DNA from 2 places in the Pseudoalteromonas spongiae UST010723-006 genome. Region 1 is predicted to be linked to the other one. Evidence: riboswitches for the same ligand, from Rfam matches in the RefSeq annotation. Region 1 holds a riboswitch; the other holds the start of a gene.
What was found. Region 1 has a riboswitch for lysine ahead of lysC (lysine-sensitive aspartokinase 3). Riboswitches for the same ligand answer to the same signal wherever they lie in the genome.
Positions count from the first base shown of each region.

Region 1 (8,083 bases):
GGTTTTAATCCAGCAAGTATGCCATTTTCACCTTTCACCACCTGTCGTAAGTCATCGTCGTTGCCAACACAAATAAACACAAAGTCTGCGTTTTCAGACGCTGCTTTTGGTGTTTCGGCAAAGCTACCCAAATATTCATTAGCCCACTTTTGCGCTTTTGCTGTGGTGCGGTTATAAACACAGGTTTCATAGCCCGCATTTTTAAGATGACCCGCCATCGGATAACCCATTACACCCAAACCAATAAACGCAACTTTTAATGACATAACTTACTCACTTTTAATCTTTACAAAACTGCGATTGAGTATAATCATTTAACACATTGAATTATAGGCCTACATTTCGCCAAGGATATCTATATGACTACAGCACCATTTCGCATCGCGTTTTTTAGCGCGCAAAAGTACGATATCAGCGCATTTGACAGCCAATTGCCAAACGATGTAACAGCTGAATATTTTACGCAGCCACTTAACGAAATCTCAGTAAAACTTGCCGAAGGGTTTGATGCGGTATGTTGCTTTGTTAATGATACGCTCAATGAAACAGTGATTAACGCCTTAAACGAAATTGGCATAAAACTCGTTGCCCTGCGCTGCGCAGGTTTTAATAACGTGGATATTCCAGCCGCAAATCATTGCAAAATGGTCGTAGTACGGGTGCCTGCGTACAGCCCTGAAGCGGTTGCTGAGCATTGCTTAGCACTTATTCTTACGCTTTCTCGTAAAACTCATAAAGCCTATAACCGCGTTAAAGAAAACAACTTTGATTTAAATGGCTTACTTGGTTTTAATCTGCATAACAAAACGGTTGGTGTGATTGGCCTTGGTAAAATTGGCAGCGCTTTTGTTAAAATTTTAAATGGATTTGATGCAAACGTGATCTATTTTGATCCATTTGCCGAAAGTGATATTGCAACTCCCGTTAGCCTAGAAACCCTATACCAACAATCAGATATTATTGCCCTGCACTGCCCACTTACCAACGACACTTTGCATATCATCAATGAACAGGCACTTGAGCAAATGAAACCAGGCGTAATGCTTGTAAACACAAGTCGTGGCGCGTTGATTGATACTGCTGCGTGTATTCGCGCACTTAAATCGCGTAAATTAGGTTATTTAGCACTTGATGTATATGAGCAAGAGTCAGAACTATTTTTTAAAGATATGAGCTGTGAAATTATCGATGACGATGTATTTCAGCGTCTACTCACCTTTCCCAATGTGCTGATAACTGGCCACCAAGGCTTTTTCACACAAGAAGCAATGAGCGAAATTGTGGCGACTACTCTCGAGAATATTTCGGCGTTTCGTTTGCAGCAACCACTTGAGAATCAAGTAAGTTAAATCGTGTTAATAAACACGCAAAGTAATGGGTAATAGCAGTACACATAATTACAGTTTTAAATACTATTACCCGTTATAATTGCGTGCTTATAATGCCAATTACATTCATTAAGTGGTTACAGTTCACGGTCGAATAACGCTACCATTAATAAAACATTTGGCTCGCGGCAATGGTCGTTTAATTAATAAAGCTTTGTGTGATTTTTCAATCGCCTTTCACACATAAAAAGCACAATGTTAAGTTATACACTATGTAACAACATACGTGCTTTCATCCCGAACACGTCAAATTAAAAGGTAAATTTTTATATGATTGACTTTGCAGCAACTTTTATTTTGTTTTTTGCGGTTATCGACCCCATTGGCACAGTACCTGTATTTATTGCTGTGACACGCGGTTTCGACGCCAAAGCAAAACGCAAAATTGCTATGCTTTCCGGACTAGTTTCCGCTCTGATCCTGCTATTTTTTGTAATTGCCGGAGAGTACATTTTAAGCGCCATGGCAATACCCTTATCAGCGTTTCAAATCGCTGGCGGCATTGTGCTGTTCTTATTTGCGCTTTCAATGATTTTTGGTGAAAGTAAACCTGAAGAAGAAGTACGCTTGGTAAAGCAGTATCATGAAACTGCCATATTCCCGTTAGCCGTGCCCTCTATTGCAGGGCCTGGTGCTATGCTTGCGGCAGTACTTGCAACCGAAAATGCCCGCGTTGATTTGTGGCAGCAAGCGCAAGTTGCTGGTGTAATGATAGCTGTAGTGTTTTTAGCATTTTTATTAATGCTAATGGCAGGCAAAATTCAAAAACTTATTGGTAATGCAGGCGCCATCGTTATTAGTAAAGTAATGGGTTTAATTTTAACCGCGGTTGCAATCACAAACGTACTCACCGGTTTTAAAAGCTATTTTAACTTATAAAAAAAGCGCGTTTAAAACGCGCTTTTTTGTACCAATAACCTATTACTTAAATGCCACGTTAGCAAACACCGCTAACATTAAGATTGGGCAAATAAAGCGAATATAATTTGCTAGCACTTTATAACCAAGTTTGTTTGATTCGTGCAGTTTGTTACCGCGCTTCCAAAGCCACCCCACAACCACAAAGTAGAATAACCCCATTAATGGTAATTGATATTGGGTAAATACGGTGATCACTAAGCCAAACAACCATTCAAAGTTAAGGATAATCACACTTGAACAAATACCCACAATAACCGTTACCAGCCAAGTTGCTGGTTTTCTATCAAAACCATGGTTTTCTACTAAAAACGATACTGGAATTTCTGTCGATGAAATTGTTGACGTTAACGATGCAATCGACATTAATACAAAAAAGACAAACGCCACCACTAAACCAAAGGCACCTAAGGTAGCAAACAGCTGAGGTAACACAGCGAAAATTAACTGCCCTTCACCAATCAACTTGCCACCTTGCATAATCTCAACACCCTGAGCTTGTGCCACATAAAGTGCAGGAATAATCAGTAAGCCCGCTAAAAACGCAACGCTGGTATCAAGCATGGCAACTGAAATCGACATTTTTGCTACGTTTGCATCACGTTTTAGATACGAGCCGTAAATCATCATGCAACCAACACCTAGCGATAGCGAGAAAAACGCTTGCCCCATTGCTGCAATAATTAAATCTGGATCAGTGACTTTATTAAAATCAGGCACTAAATAAGCATTAAATCCATCGCTTGCGCCATCTAACGTCGCAATATAGGCAATTAACGTAAGTAGTAATACCAATAAAACCGGCATTAATCGGCGCGACCATACCTCAATACCCGACTTAACCCCTTTTAAAATAATACTGGCGGTTAATATCAGCATCAACGGCGTAAAAATAAAGTTGCGCAATATTGAATCTGATTTTAGGAAGTTTGCAATGTCGGTAAGGCCAAAGAATGTGGCGATTGGTTCAAGTGCAAATGCCAGCATCCAGCCAGCAACAATGCTATAAAAGCTGAGCATCACAATGGCGCCGCCAAGGCCAATATAACCTGCTGCCGCGCCCATTTTCTTGCTGGTAGATTGGCACGCTTCAGCCAATGCCTTTACGGGGTTCGCTTGTGCACTATGGCCAATATAGAGTTCAGTAAAAAGCGCAGGTAACGCCAGTAAAAAAATTACAATAAAGTAAACCAACAAAAATGCACCACCACCGTGGTTTGCCGCTTGTGTTGGGAAGCCCCAAATATTACCTAAGCCAACCGCGGCGCCTGCCGCCGCTAATACAAAACCTAAGCGACTTTGAAAGCCATCTCTAATTTGTGCCATATTGAACTCTTATTTTTATTATCTACACCACGACTTACGTAACCAAGCAAGATATACTGCAGCAAATTGTAAAACTGCGCTTGGCTAAAAGACTAATCTATCGGGTATGGAAACGATTAACAACAAAAAACCACCAATCACAGGCATCTCGCCTGAGCGCGCGCATTTTAGCGTGCTAAGCCCTAAGTCACCAATTAATTTAGTTATAGCCAATAGCCAAGCCCTTAATTTCGACCAAATAAACATCACAAGTTTATTATCTGCGCATGAAATTAGCATTTTAGAAAGGCGCAAGTTAGAAAGCGCTAAACGCGAATACTTAGCCTCGCGTTATTTAATTAAGCAATTAGCGCAACAGTTCTTTGCGTATGAAGCAGCTGAACTCACCACCTTTTTTGATGAACACACTGCACGTTTGGTAATTAAATATCAAAACAACACCCTGCCACTTTCACTGGTGATAAGTCATTCCAAAGGCTGGGTTGCGGTATATTTAGCACATGAGCCAGAGCGTATGGGCATCGACCTTGAGTTTATGTCGCAAAAGCGCCCTTTTTTAAAATTAGCCAAACACTTTTATCATCAAGATGAAGTTAGAGAAATTGAAGCAGCAAACCCTATGTCCGATACTTTTTTTCGTATTTGGACATTAAAAGAGGCCCTTGCTAAAGCTGTTGCCATGCCAATTGCCCAGCTGCTTTCGCCTAATGTATATCACGGTTATGCAAAACATAATTTAGCAGCCTATAGCTGCCAAATTAATGGGTTTGATTTTAGTATGGCAACGCCAATCACTGTTAAACAGCCACCAGCGCTTGTTGAAGTTTCCCTTAACCCCGATTTAACAGGCTTCGAGCAAACGGCTATGAATCGCTTGCACCACGTTATCTGATTCAGTTTGCTCAACTAAGAAACACAGGTTGTGCTTACTTGCACCATGGCAAATTAAACGAATATTAAAATCACTGAGTACACCCATTAAATTAATTTCGCCGTGACGTAATTGAATTTCAGAGCCGATTAATGCCACCAGGGTTAAATTATTCTCAACCGTTACATGACAAAACTCGCTTAACTCATCAAGACAAGCTTGATCAAGCTCCGGGCGTGATGCATTTGGCGCATTATCGAGCGTTAACGCAACACTGATTTCAGAGGTAGTCACTAAATCTACCGAAATATTGTATTTCGCTAAAATAGTGAAAACGCGTGCTAAAAAGCCGCTAGCAAGTAGCATTTCAGGGCTTTTTACCGTTAATAAAATTTGGTTTTTACGCTGAGTTACCGCGCGAATGCCCGCTTGTTCTGATTTTTCTTTCTCAATCCAGGTACCACCTTGCTCTGGTGCTTTACTTGAACCAACAAATACACTAATGCCACTGCGACTTGCTGGTAAAATAGTGGCTGGGTGTAACACTTTGGCACCAAAGGTTGCCATTTCTGCCGCCTCATCAAAGCTCAGCTTTGCAATCGGTGCCGCTTTGACACATAAACGAGGATCTGTACTAAAAATACCCACTACGTCTGTCCAAATGTAAACAGCTTTTGCGTCAACCGCTTCAGCCAATAATGCTGCACTGTAATCAGAACCGCCACGGCCAAGCGTGGTTGTGTCACCTTGGCTATTTGCACCAATAAAACCTTGGGTAACAACAATGTTTTCGCTTAATAACGGCAATAAATTTGCTTGTGCTAATTCACGAGTGCGTTCAACATTCGGTTCTGCTTTACCAAAGTGTGAATTGGTCGCTAGCACTTCACGTACGTCAAAACGAAGCGATTGTGCACCTAAGCTGCGTAAAACTTGGGTAAATAGATACGATGATAAACGCTCACCAAAACTTAATAGCTCGTCGCTTGCTTTGTCATCAAATTCGTTTTGTAATGCAAAGGTTTTAAACGCTTCAAGTGTTGCTAAAAAACCTTCGGTAATGTCGTCATCTAATGTAAGTTTTTCAGTAATTTTGTGCTGAATAGCTACCACGGCGTCAATATGTTCTTGGCGCGCAGCGTCCGTTAAATCGTCATTTGCAAGGCTTACTAAATGATTGGTAACACCAGAGCTTGCACTTACGGCAACTAAACGGGTGCTTGGGTTTGATATAACAATTTCGGCGCAGCACACCATAGCGTCATAGTCTGCGACGCTGGTACCACCAAATTTTGCTACATTAATACTCGAATTAGACACGGTCTCTCCTTTAAATCTTAATAAGGAGAACTTGGCAAGGAACGTGATTGATTACATCAGGATAGTCTCTGCCAGAAGCTCTCCACCTGTTACAGGTGACAGTCCCGAAGATTCAACTTCTAGAACCGAAGCAAGCTGGCCACAAATCCAGATCACTCCTCGGCAGTTAACCCCCTGATAGACCGTCGTCGGGAATGCGCCCTCGAATCTACTACCTGGTTAATGCACCTCTTCTGTGTTTGAATACTTAATAAGCACACAAACAAATGCCTTCTAAAAAGAAGGCTTTTGAAATTTACCGTTTAGCCGTCTAGCTGTCAATCACTAATTAAGAAATAAACAACCAACTAAATATGATGATGAATAACCAATGGTGTAGGCAATCATCAAATACATAAACATGCGAAGGTAACTTACAAAGGTCAGTTCCTTAATTTTGCTCATCGCAATAATGCCCGCAGCTGAACCGATAATCAGCATTGAGCCGCCTACACCGGTTGCATAGGTAAAGGTTAACCACTGACGTGTATCCATTACAATATCTGCTTTTAGTAGTGCTGCGGTAAGCGGTACGTTATCTACGGCCGCTGACAAAATACCCATAAAGTAGTTTGCATATTCAGGTGCAAGTACTTCATAAAGGTGGGTAAATTGATTCAACACACCAATCTCTTTCATCGCACCTACAAGTAGTAACACACCTACAAAGAATAATAAGGTGTCGTACTCAATTTCACGTACGTAATCGATAATCTTTTTATTCACGTCTTTTTTGCGCATTAAGAATTGCGCAACTAAGAACATTAGCGATAAACCAAATAAGAAGGTTAATAATGGCGGAATGTGATACCACACACTAAACATCAGTGTCGCTACGATGGTCGAAACAAAAATACAGGCAATGGTGATATCGGTTTTTTCAATGCGGCGCAGTTCGACTTTTTCAAAAGTAATAGTGCCTTTCATGCCCATACTTAGCATCGCCGCTAAAATAAATACCGATAACGCTGCAGGAGCCACAAGCAACAATAAGTTAGCAATGGTGACTTTATCAGCAAGGAAAATCATTAAAGTAGTTACATCACCGGTGATAAGCGATACCCCACCCGAGTTAACCGCAAATATAATAAGCGTGGCATACTTAATGAGTTTTTTGGCATCAAGCTTTAACGACATCACAACCGCCAGCGATATCAGCGTTGCCGTGATGTTGTCAGAAATCGACGAGAAGAAAAATGCAAACGCACCGATTAAATACATTAAATTGCGTTCGCTCATTTCATTAGGCAATACCCTATGCACCAAGCTTTGAATAAACCCTTTGGAGTTTAAATAAGCAACAAAGGTCATCGCTGCCATCAAAAACAACCACAAGGTCGCAATTTCTAAAATATTATGATCGAGTTCTTTTTGAACAGATTCTGGGCTTTGCCCATGTAAAGGGGAAATAAAGAGAATAATCCAGCACAAAGTTCCAAAAAATAGCGTTGTTTTGGCTTTGTTTACGTGGATAATATCCTCTATAACAATCAGCACGAATGCGATTATTATCAGCGCGAGAATAACACCTGACACCATCTTGTTATTTTAACCTGTAGAGTTGAGTTAAAAATTTGAACGAACACCCAACCTGCAGTCGATACGAAGCCTGTTGAGCGGCGCGAAGTGTAGCACTGAAGATTACCTAAAACCACTACGGTTTTAGTCTAATTACACATTTTTTTTATAAAAAATTTACTTTTTGGATAGATATCAAGTTAACGTGGATAAATATGATCCCACCTAAAAGAATTCTAGCAACCTTGGTAGACAATTGGTCACTGATTGAAGCCCTAATTAAACGCTTTGATTTTGGCGATTTTAGCTTCCAAGATGCCCAAAGCTTGTTAAAAAAGTTAGAACCAAAACTCTCTTCCGAGGCGGTATTTAAGCAAATTAACAAGTTGATCCAGTTAGAGATCATCATACCTTTAGCTAAATCGTCACAGCTCGAAATTAACCGTGCTATTGCCGATTTCTCGCAGTTTTTATTGCAAGAAGAAAGCCTTGGCCTCGTTGGCGAGATTCACGTACTCGTTGACGATTTGGCGCGCTTAAACCAACGTTTATCTAACGCTGGCTTTAACGACGATGAAATGGAAATTAAACGAAACGCCCGCATTATGGATGAGCGCGTGCGTAAAATTGTTAAATTATTCCAACATAATCAAAACGCTATTTTTAACCTTGTTGAACAAGCTAAATCTAACGACTCTAATTT
Region 1 covers NZ_CP011039.1:1,761,278-1,769,360, forward strand. Annotated here, with positions in the region: gene PSPO_RS08290 (NAD(P)-dependent oxidoreductase) at 1-266, opposite strand, end outside; gene PSPO_RS08295 (2-hydroxyacid dehydrogenase) at 360-1,349, shown strand; gene PSPO_RS08300 (MarC family protein) at 1,659-2,267, shown strand; gene PSPO_RS08305 (sodium-dependent transporter) at 2,310-3,632, opposite strand; gene PSPO_RS08310 (4'-phosphopantetheinyl transferase family protein) at 3,739-4,524, shown strand; gene lysC (lysine-sensitive aspartokinase 3) at 4,474-5,760, opposite strand; lysine riboswitch at 5,891-6,064, opposite strand; gene nhaD (sodium:proton antiporter NhaD) at 6,148-7,401, opposite strand; gene PSPO_RS08325 (hypothetical protein) at 7,596-8,083, shown strand, end outside.

Region 2 (8,083 bases), 1.0 Mb from region 1:
GTCATCAAAAGGAATAATCATCATGAAAAAATTAGCGTTAGCAATGACATTAATCGCCGCAAGTATCTCAACTAATCTTTATGCTGGTGATGAAAAACGTATTACTGAAACTCTTACATTAAGCCAAGGCCAAAATCTTGAAATTGATTTCCCTGTGGGCAGCATCGAAATTATCACAGTAGATAGCAACGAGCTTAGCATTGAAATTGAAATTGAGGGCAAAGACGAAGGCTGGTTTTCAAAAAATCGTGATGTATCAAATGTAGAACTAAGTAAACGCGTTCGTGATAACCGTATTTCATTGGAAATTGACGAAGAAAACTTAAGTCAAGAATGGGTTGTAAAAGTGCCAAAGCATGCAGCGATCGACATTGAAATTGGCGTTGGCAGCATTGATGTAGAAAAACTTGAAAACTCACTTGAAGCAGAAGTAGGTGTTGGTTCAATTCGTGTCGATACAGTACTTGATGACTTTAAGCGCATCGAACTATCAACAGGCGTTGGCGATACTAGCATTAAAGGCTTTAATGGCGACTTAGAAAGCACACGTAATATTGTTAGCTCTGAAACACGCTACTCTGGCGCAGGCGAGCACAGCATTGAAGCCGAAGTAGGTGTAGGTGATATCAAAGTGCGTAAATAAAATACGCAACAAGTAATTAAAAAAGGCGCCTTAAGCGCCTTTTTGTATGATTTAGATTTTTTGTTCGCTGTGAACATCGGCCAATGTGAACTTGGCATTGGTATCGCCAAACACATAAACCGAACATCTGCCCCAAGACTCAGGGATTTGCCATTTATTGCCTGATTCAACCAAAAATTGGGAATGATGATTATCACAACGCACTTCAAGATTAGTTAAATTGCCATCCACATTATCAATAATAAAAGCACTGCGTTCGAGCTGATAGCTCCAAAAATCACGTTTACTTATTTGTGCATTAATAATAATAGGTTTGTCACTTTTTAAATACGCAGTTACTTGATTGTAGTAAGGCGTAAGCATCGCCAACTTTTCATTTTCAGGGTAATGCCTTTTAAGTGTTGTAAAAATCGAACGCGCATCACCATATTCCTGTAGCTCTACCGCTAAACTAAATGCACGCGCAGCAAGCGAGCTGTATTGTGCTTCCTTTTGTAAGTCGTTATAAGACAAAACCTTTTTAATTGCTGCTAGCTCGGCCTTTGGGTTGGTATTTTTTTCAGCGATAAGGGAGGTAAGAATTGAATAATACATATCTTCATACGCATTCCAACGACCTTTTTCTTCGATCTTCTTCTCTATTTCTTCGGCCTCAGCGACTTTATTTTCCTCTAAAAAATCCATTGCCGAGCGATATTGCCTAAAGAACCACTTTGATGCACCTTTGGGGACATTACTTAATTTAAAGTCCAATTGTACTTGATTTCGACATTGCTGAATTGGCTTTCCATCTTTAGTGGCTGGTGAGTATTTCCACTTTTTGATTGAGCGCAGTGCATACTTTTCAAATGCCTCATTAGAGGAATCTTCAACAATAACATTAGATGTTGAACCGTCTGGTTCGACTACAAAACTTAGCTGCACCCAACCTTCTTTACCGTCACGCGCAGCATTGATTGGATATTTAGGCGGCACACGTTTAATTGCCTCAGCATTGACAATGGTATTTAAGTGAAGTTGTTCGGTTTTGTTTGCTAAATCAGATGTATCAGCTGCACTCAAGACACTTGCAGACAGCGTTATAAGCGGTAATAGAATCATTATCTAAGTCCTTTTATATTAATGGCGTTCACCAACTCTTTACGTCTATATTCAAATATTGCGCTGAACAAATGATATACTAATAAGGCGACTTTTATCTGATAATATTGCGTTACACCGATAATTTTAGGCCTAGTTAGCATGGCGTTAAGCCCACTAGAGTGATAACGATTACAGTGAGTTGGAGTTACTCTTCGTTAAAGTAGATTACAATACTGCCGCCACTAAGTACACTACCCTCGTTGTAATGCAAGCCAATGCCGATATTATCAAACCAAGATGTCCATGGCCGAGTGTCGATTAATAAGCCGCCACCGTACTCATAATAATGGCCAGTGCTAAAGGCGCTACGTGCGTCTCCACCCAAATCAACACGTTGAAATTTAAGATAGATTGACTCTGTATGTTTTAATTTTTGGTCGAGCTTTATGGTTGCCCTGACGCTATTCGCAAAATACCAACCTGATGGGGTTGAATCACGTGTTGCATCATCACCACCAAATCCTTTACCAAAGAAGTGATTATAGCTCGATTTAACTAACCAATGCCCCCAACGACTGGCTTTTCTGCGACTGAGAGTTAACCCCATATCGGTTAAAACTGAGTTTGCAGTTGTATTAAAATAAATACCTTCCACTTCTGCTTTGGCGGCGCGGCTTTCAGGGCTGTTGTAGTCATGAATATTGTCGTAATGCATAACATGCGCACCAATTGAGCCTTCTAACAACCAATTATCGTAACGATACAGCGCTGTTTCATAATCGGCATAAGCGGTGAAGATTTGATCATGGCTGTCGTCAGGTATAGCCACATCATCCAGCAATATGTCTTGCGATTGTGAAATATAAGAAAAGTGCGTATTTATGCGTGAATCTTCGTCTAACGTGTAGGTATAAGGCAGTGCAAATACTTGTAGCTGAGTTCTTAAATTTACATTTTTATCGCCTGCATCATCACCGAGTTGCTCTAAAATATTAACCGGGTCAAAATTACCAAAGCCAAAGCGCACAACGTCAGAGTCACTTAATACTACCGAGGACGCAAACGATTCCTCATAGGCTTTTTTCACCGATGCATCGCATGGCAAGCTTATAACAACGCACAACAGAAATACTAACTTTCTCACAACTAACTATTTTTACTTAATTTCAACCGCAATAGCCGCTAGTTATATCATTAAACATCATGCGATTGCAGTGCTCTAAAATAAATTTTATTGACATTTAGACGTCCAAAATGTTTCAATTGCCGCTCAATCACCCTATTTTACGTTAGTGGCTATTTAAAATAGCGGCTAGCTTAGGGCTGGAAGAGGTGCGTTATTCAGGTAATTCAGTTGAGGGGAGCAAACTCCAATGACACTGAATGAGGGGAATTAACGCCGAGAGATAAGCTTTTTTGCTGATAACTTATCTCGGGCGCTTGGGCTGAATCCCGGCGACTGTCACCAATTACTTGTATTAAGTAAATATGTTTGGTGGAGAGCTTCTGGTCTTAGAAAAATAAGGCCATTCGCCTTATCTATTTTTTAAGTCCATTGCTCTTCGAATTTTTAGTTGTTCGAAGCTGGACTAAGCCTTTCTCTTATCCCTTCTTCGAACACATATTAAGTTCGCTAGAGATGAAATCACAATTTAATTTGACGCAGTACCCGCTGTGGACTGCATTAGTCACCCCCTTCACTGAGACAGGTGAAGTTGACTATGACAATCTTGCGCAATTGGTAGCAGATCAACAAGATGCCAACAATGGCATTTTATTACTCGGCAGCACAGGTGAAGGTTTAGCATTAACCATCACAGAGCAGCAGCAAATCGTGCGTTTTGTCTGTGACTTATCGCCGACTGTACCCTTGATGGTTGCTGTAGGCGGGGTTAACTTACCGCAACAACTTGAATGGTTAGAGTTCTGTAACCAACAACCGATTGACGCACTATTACTAGGCTCACCACTTTACGCTAAACCCGGCATTAAAGGCCAAATTCAGTGGTTTGATGCATTACTTAGTGCCACAGAGCTTCCCTGCATGTTGTATAACGTGCCAGGACGAAGCGCCGTGGCACTTGCTCCTGAACTGTTATCCGCATTAAGTCATCACACTAACTTATGGGCTTTAAAAGAGGCCAGTGGTGACATTAGTAAATTTGAAGTATTTAGAAGCAGCAATCCTAATGTAGCTATTTACAGTGGCGATGATGCCTTAATGCCATATTTTGCCCAAGCTGGCGCAAAAGGTTTAGTATCGGTTGCTGCTAACGCATGGCCTAAACAAACCGCAGAGTTTGTTCGCAGATCGCTTTTAGGCACACCAAACCTGTTTACTACTTGGAGCGACGCGGTAAATAGCTTATTTGAAGTAGCTAACCCTGTGCCGGTAAAAGTGTTAATGCACCAACAAGGCAAGCTCAACACCCCAAATTTACGTCCACCGCTTACCCATCATGAGCTGGAATCACCTGCAGCAATTCTCGCTGCTAATCAAACAATTTTATCTTGGAATTAAGAGAGAAGTACTATGAACTGGCAAGAACTATTAAAAAACCTAGAAAACGGCACCTTACGCGCAGCAAACCAAGATGAAAATGGTAACTGGCACGCGAACGTTGAAGTTAAAAAAGGCATTTTAGATGTTTTCAAAAATGGTACTAACACTGAATTTCCAGGTGGTTTTGTAGATAAAGATAACCTTGCTGTACGCGGTTTTTCTGCACAAGAAGGTGTACGCATGGTGCCAGGTGGTACGAGTGTTCGCCCAGGTGCCTATGTTGCAAGCGGCACAGTGATTATGCCACCAGCCTATGTGAATATTGGTGCTTACATCGACACCGGCACTATGGTTGATAGCCATGCATTAGTAGGCTCATGCGCTCAAATTGGTAAAAACGTACATTTAAGTGCTGCAGTGCAAATTGGCGGTGTATTAGAGCCTGTTGGCGCAAGCCCTGTAGTAATTGAAGATGATGCATTTATCGGCGCAGGTTGTGTCATCGTTGAAGGCGTTGTAGTTAAAAAAGGTGCGGTACTAGCACCTGGCGTGCGTCTTTCTGCGACTATTCCTGTTTATGACTGTGTAAATGAGCGCGTTTTAGAAAAAGGCGAACCAATTCCAGAAAATGCGATTGTTATTCCAGGTTCACGCCCTTCATCAAGTGAATGGGGCCGCGAGCAAGGCTTAAGCATGTCATGTGCGCTTATCGTTAAATATCGTGATGAACAAAGCGATGCATCATTAGAACTGGAAGAGGCTTTACGTTAATGAGCTTTTTGAGCACACCACAACGTCAATTACTTGCAGAGCTTTGCCAACAAACAGATCTGCCATTTTATCTATACGATTTAGATAAGCTAGAAGCGCATCTAACGCAGCTTACATCACAAAATGTGGTGAAACTGTGGTACGCAGTAAAAGCAAACCCGCTTTCAGCGATTATCCAAACGTTAGATAAATGTGGCTTTGACTTTGATGTAGCAAGCAGCGGTGAACTAAACCAAGTTTTAGCCCAAGGCATAGACGCAAAACGTGTGCTCAACACTGGACCTGCAAAATCGAAAAAGCAGATCCGGCACTTTCTCGATAAAGGTGTTCGCACCTTTGTCGCTGAAAGTCACAACCAAGTGGCTTGGTTAAACCAAGCTGCTAGTGAACATAACCTAACCCTGCGCATTTTATTGCGAGTGCAATTGCGCTGGCCAGACAGTGAAAAGAATCCTCTTGGTGGCGATAGCTTAACACCGTTTGGCCTTGGCTGTGACGAATGGTCCACGTTGAATATTGCCGATTACCCAGCGCTCGACTTTGCTGGTTTACATATTTTTCAGTGGGGCAATATGCTCAGCACAGAGAAGCTAGCTGAGCTTTGGCGTGCCATGATTGCACCATTACAAAGTTTAAGTAAGCAACTCGGATTTGATCTACGTATTTTAGATTTAGGCGGCGGCCTAGGCATTCCTTATTGCACATCAAGCACAGAGCTTGTCTGGCAGGAATTAGTAGATGCATTGGCAACAATAAAGCACTCGGTAGGTTGCGAAGAGCTTTGGATGGAACTCGGCCGTTATGCGGTTGGCGAAGTGGGTTTTTATGCCAATCCTGTCGTTGAACAAAAGCAAAACTACGGTGCTAATCAACTTATTGTTGCTGGCGGCATTAACCACATTTTACGCCCTGCGGTTACCAATCAGGCATTCCCTGCGGAGTTATTGCGTGAAACAGACAGCAAAACTAAACCCTATTTAGTGCACGGACCGCTTTGTACAGCACTAGATAGCTTAGGCGAGTTTGAATTAGCCAACGATATTAACGACACTGACTGGCTTATTTTTTCCCAATGTGGCGCGTATGGCTTTACTGAAAGTATGCCGTACTTTTTATGCCATGAATTACCCGCAGAATTTGTCGTAAAAAATGGCGTCGTAACATGTGTCAGACAAAGCGAAAGCGCTGATTATTACTTGAGGTAACTATGAACCTAATCACCCAAGAAAACATTCAAGTTGGTGAAATTGCCAACGGCTTACCGCTGACTATTCCGGTTTATCGCCTCAAAGGAAACGGCACAGGGCCAAATGTGTATATTCAAGCCAATATGCATGGTGCAGAAGTACAAGGCAACGCGGTGATATATCAGTTACTTGAAAAACTGAAGCGCGAGACGTTGGCATCAAACATTACCTTAGTGCCTTATGCAAACCCAATTGGTTGCAACCAAAAGTCAGGAGAGTTTACCCTAGGACGATTTGATCCAATTACGGGTACCAACTGGAACCGTATGTATCAAAACCACTCGGCTTTGGTCGATGGCTTTGTTGTGGAATATCAGGATGCTGATATCGCAACAATTAAAAGTGCGTTTAAATCGCGCCTAATAAATGCAACTGCCGAAATTTTAGAAGGGCCAAGTTACGCACTCAATACGGGTAAGCGAATTGCTTTAAACTTACAAAAATTAGCGCATCAGGCAGACATTGTGCTCGACCTACACACAGGGCCAATCTCAGCGAAGCATTTATATTGCCCAGAATATGCTAAAGACAGTGCCCGTTATTTTGATATTGAGCATGTGTTACTTATTCCAAATGAATTTGATGGCGCAATGGACGAAGCGAATTTTTGTCCATGGTGGCAACTAAGCCAAGCCTATAAAAAAACAGGTCGCGACATTCCCGTTTTAGTGGAAGCCTTTACCGTTGAGCTAGGTTCACAAGAAAAGATTGACCTGACAGAAGCCGCTAACGATGCAAACAGCATACTAAGCTATTTAACGTATAAAGAAGCATTACAAGATTCTCATTACCAGCCACAAGCCATTACCCGCTACGCCTGTTATTTAGATGATTATCTTGCGTATTACGCGCCCATGGGTGGCATGGTTGAATACACAGCAGCGCTCGGTAGCCACGTAAAAGCAGGCGATACCATTGCCAAAATTTTACGTATGGAACGCTATTTATCTGAACAGCCACTAAATGAAATTACCCTAGAGCAAGATGGCATAGCAATTTTGCACTTTGCGTCAGCCAGCGTAAATCAAGGCACTGAGCTTTATAAATTTTTTACAAACTACTTTGAATTGTAACAGTTGCGTGAGAAGTCCCCTTTGGGGCACAAGGCGGCAAATATGCCGCCTTTTTTATGTTTCTAAAATGGTTATAATAAAAGCTCACTCATTTTAGGGATATAATTAATGCGCCTTTTAGCTTCTAGCTTAATACTCTCACTGGCCAGCTCGCTTGCATTTGCAAACGACGACCCTTCTGAAAAAGAACTCGCCAAGCAATGTATTCTTAACGAACTTGCTGCAGGCGATGATTCGCAAACACTTGCTGAAGTTAAGAAAAAGTGTTTGAAAATAACAGATATGGATGACATGTCGGCAATTGATAAACGCGTTATCCGAGAAAAAGTTACCACCAACAATCCCAATGTAATTACGCCACATAATCGCAACTATATTCTACCTGTGACTTACATGGATCGCCCAAAGAACACGCCTGCAGAAAGCGATCCTAACTTAAAAGGTGCGCCTTTAGATGAGTTAGAAGCTAAGTTTCAGCTGTCGTTAAAAGTGCCGCTATACCAAGTTAAGTCTGATATCGACCAAGCATTTTATTTTGGTTTTACCATGCAGTCGTATTGGCAACTCTACAATAATGATATTTCATCGCCATTTCGAGAAACCAACTATCAACCCGAAGTATTTTGGATGAATTTACTGGACGATGAAAATCGTTTATGGGGTGACGAAATGGGCATAGTGCTTGGTTTTGAACACCAATCAAATGGCCGAAATATTCCACTTTCACGTTCATGGAATCGAATTTATGCGAACCTGTTTTGGG
Region 2 covers NZ_CP011039.1:2,802,075-2,810,157, forward strand. Annotated here, with positions in the region: gene PSPO_RS12895 (DUF4097 family beta strand repeat-containing protein) at 23-643, shown strand; gene PSPO_RS12900 (energy transducer TonB) at 695-1,744, opposite strand; gene PSPO_RS12905 (Solitary outer membrane autotransporter beta-barrel domain) at 1,932-2,870, opposite strand; lysine riboswitch at 3,046-3,240, shown strand; gene dapA (4-hydroxy-tetrahydrodipicolinate synthase) at 3,366-4,247, shown strand; gene PSPO_RS12915 (2,3,4,5-tetrahydropyridine-2,6-dicarboxylate N-succinyltransferase) at 4,260-5,000, shown strand; gene PSPO_RS12920 (PLP-dependent decarboxylase) at 5,000-6,205, shown strand; gene PSPO_RS12925 (succinylglutamate desuccinylase/aspartoacylase family protein) at 6,208-7,320, shown strand; gene PSPO_RS12930 (phospholipase A) at 7,429-8,083, shown strand, end outside.
Region 2: another riboswitch for lysine. It lies ahead of dapA (4-hydroxy-tetrahydrodipicolinate synthase); the one in region 1 lies ahead of lysC (lysine-sensitive aspartokinase 3).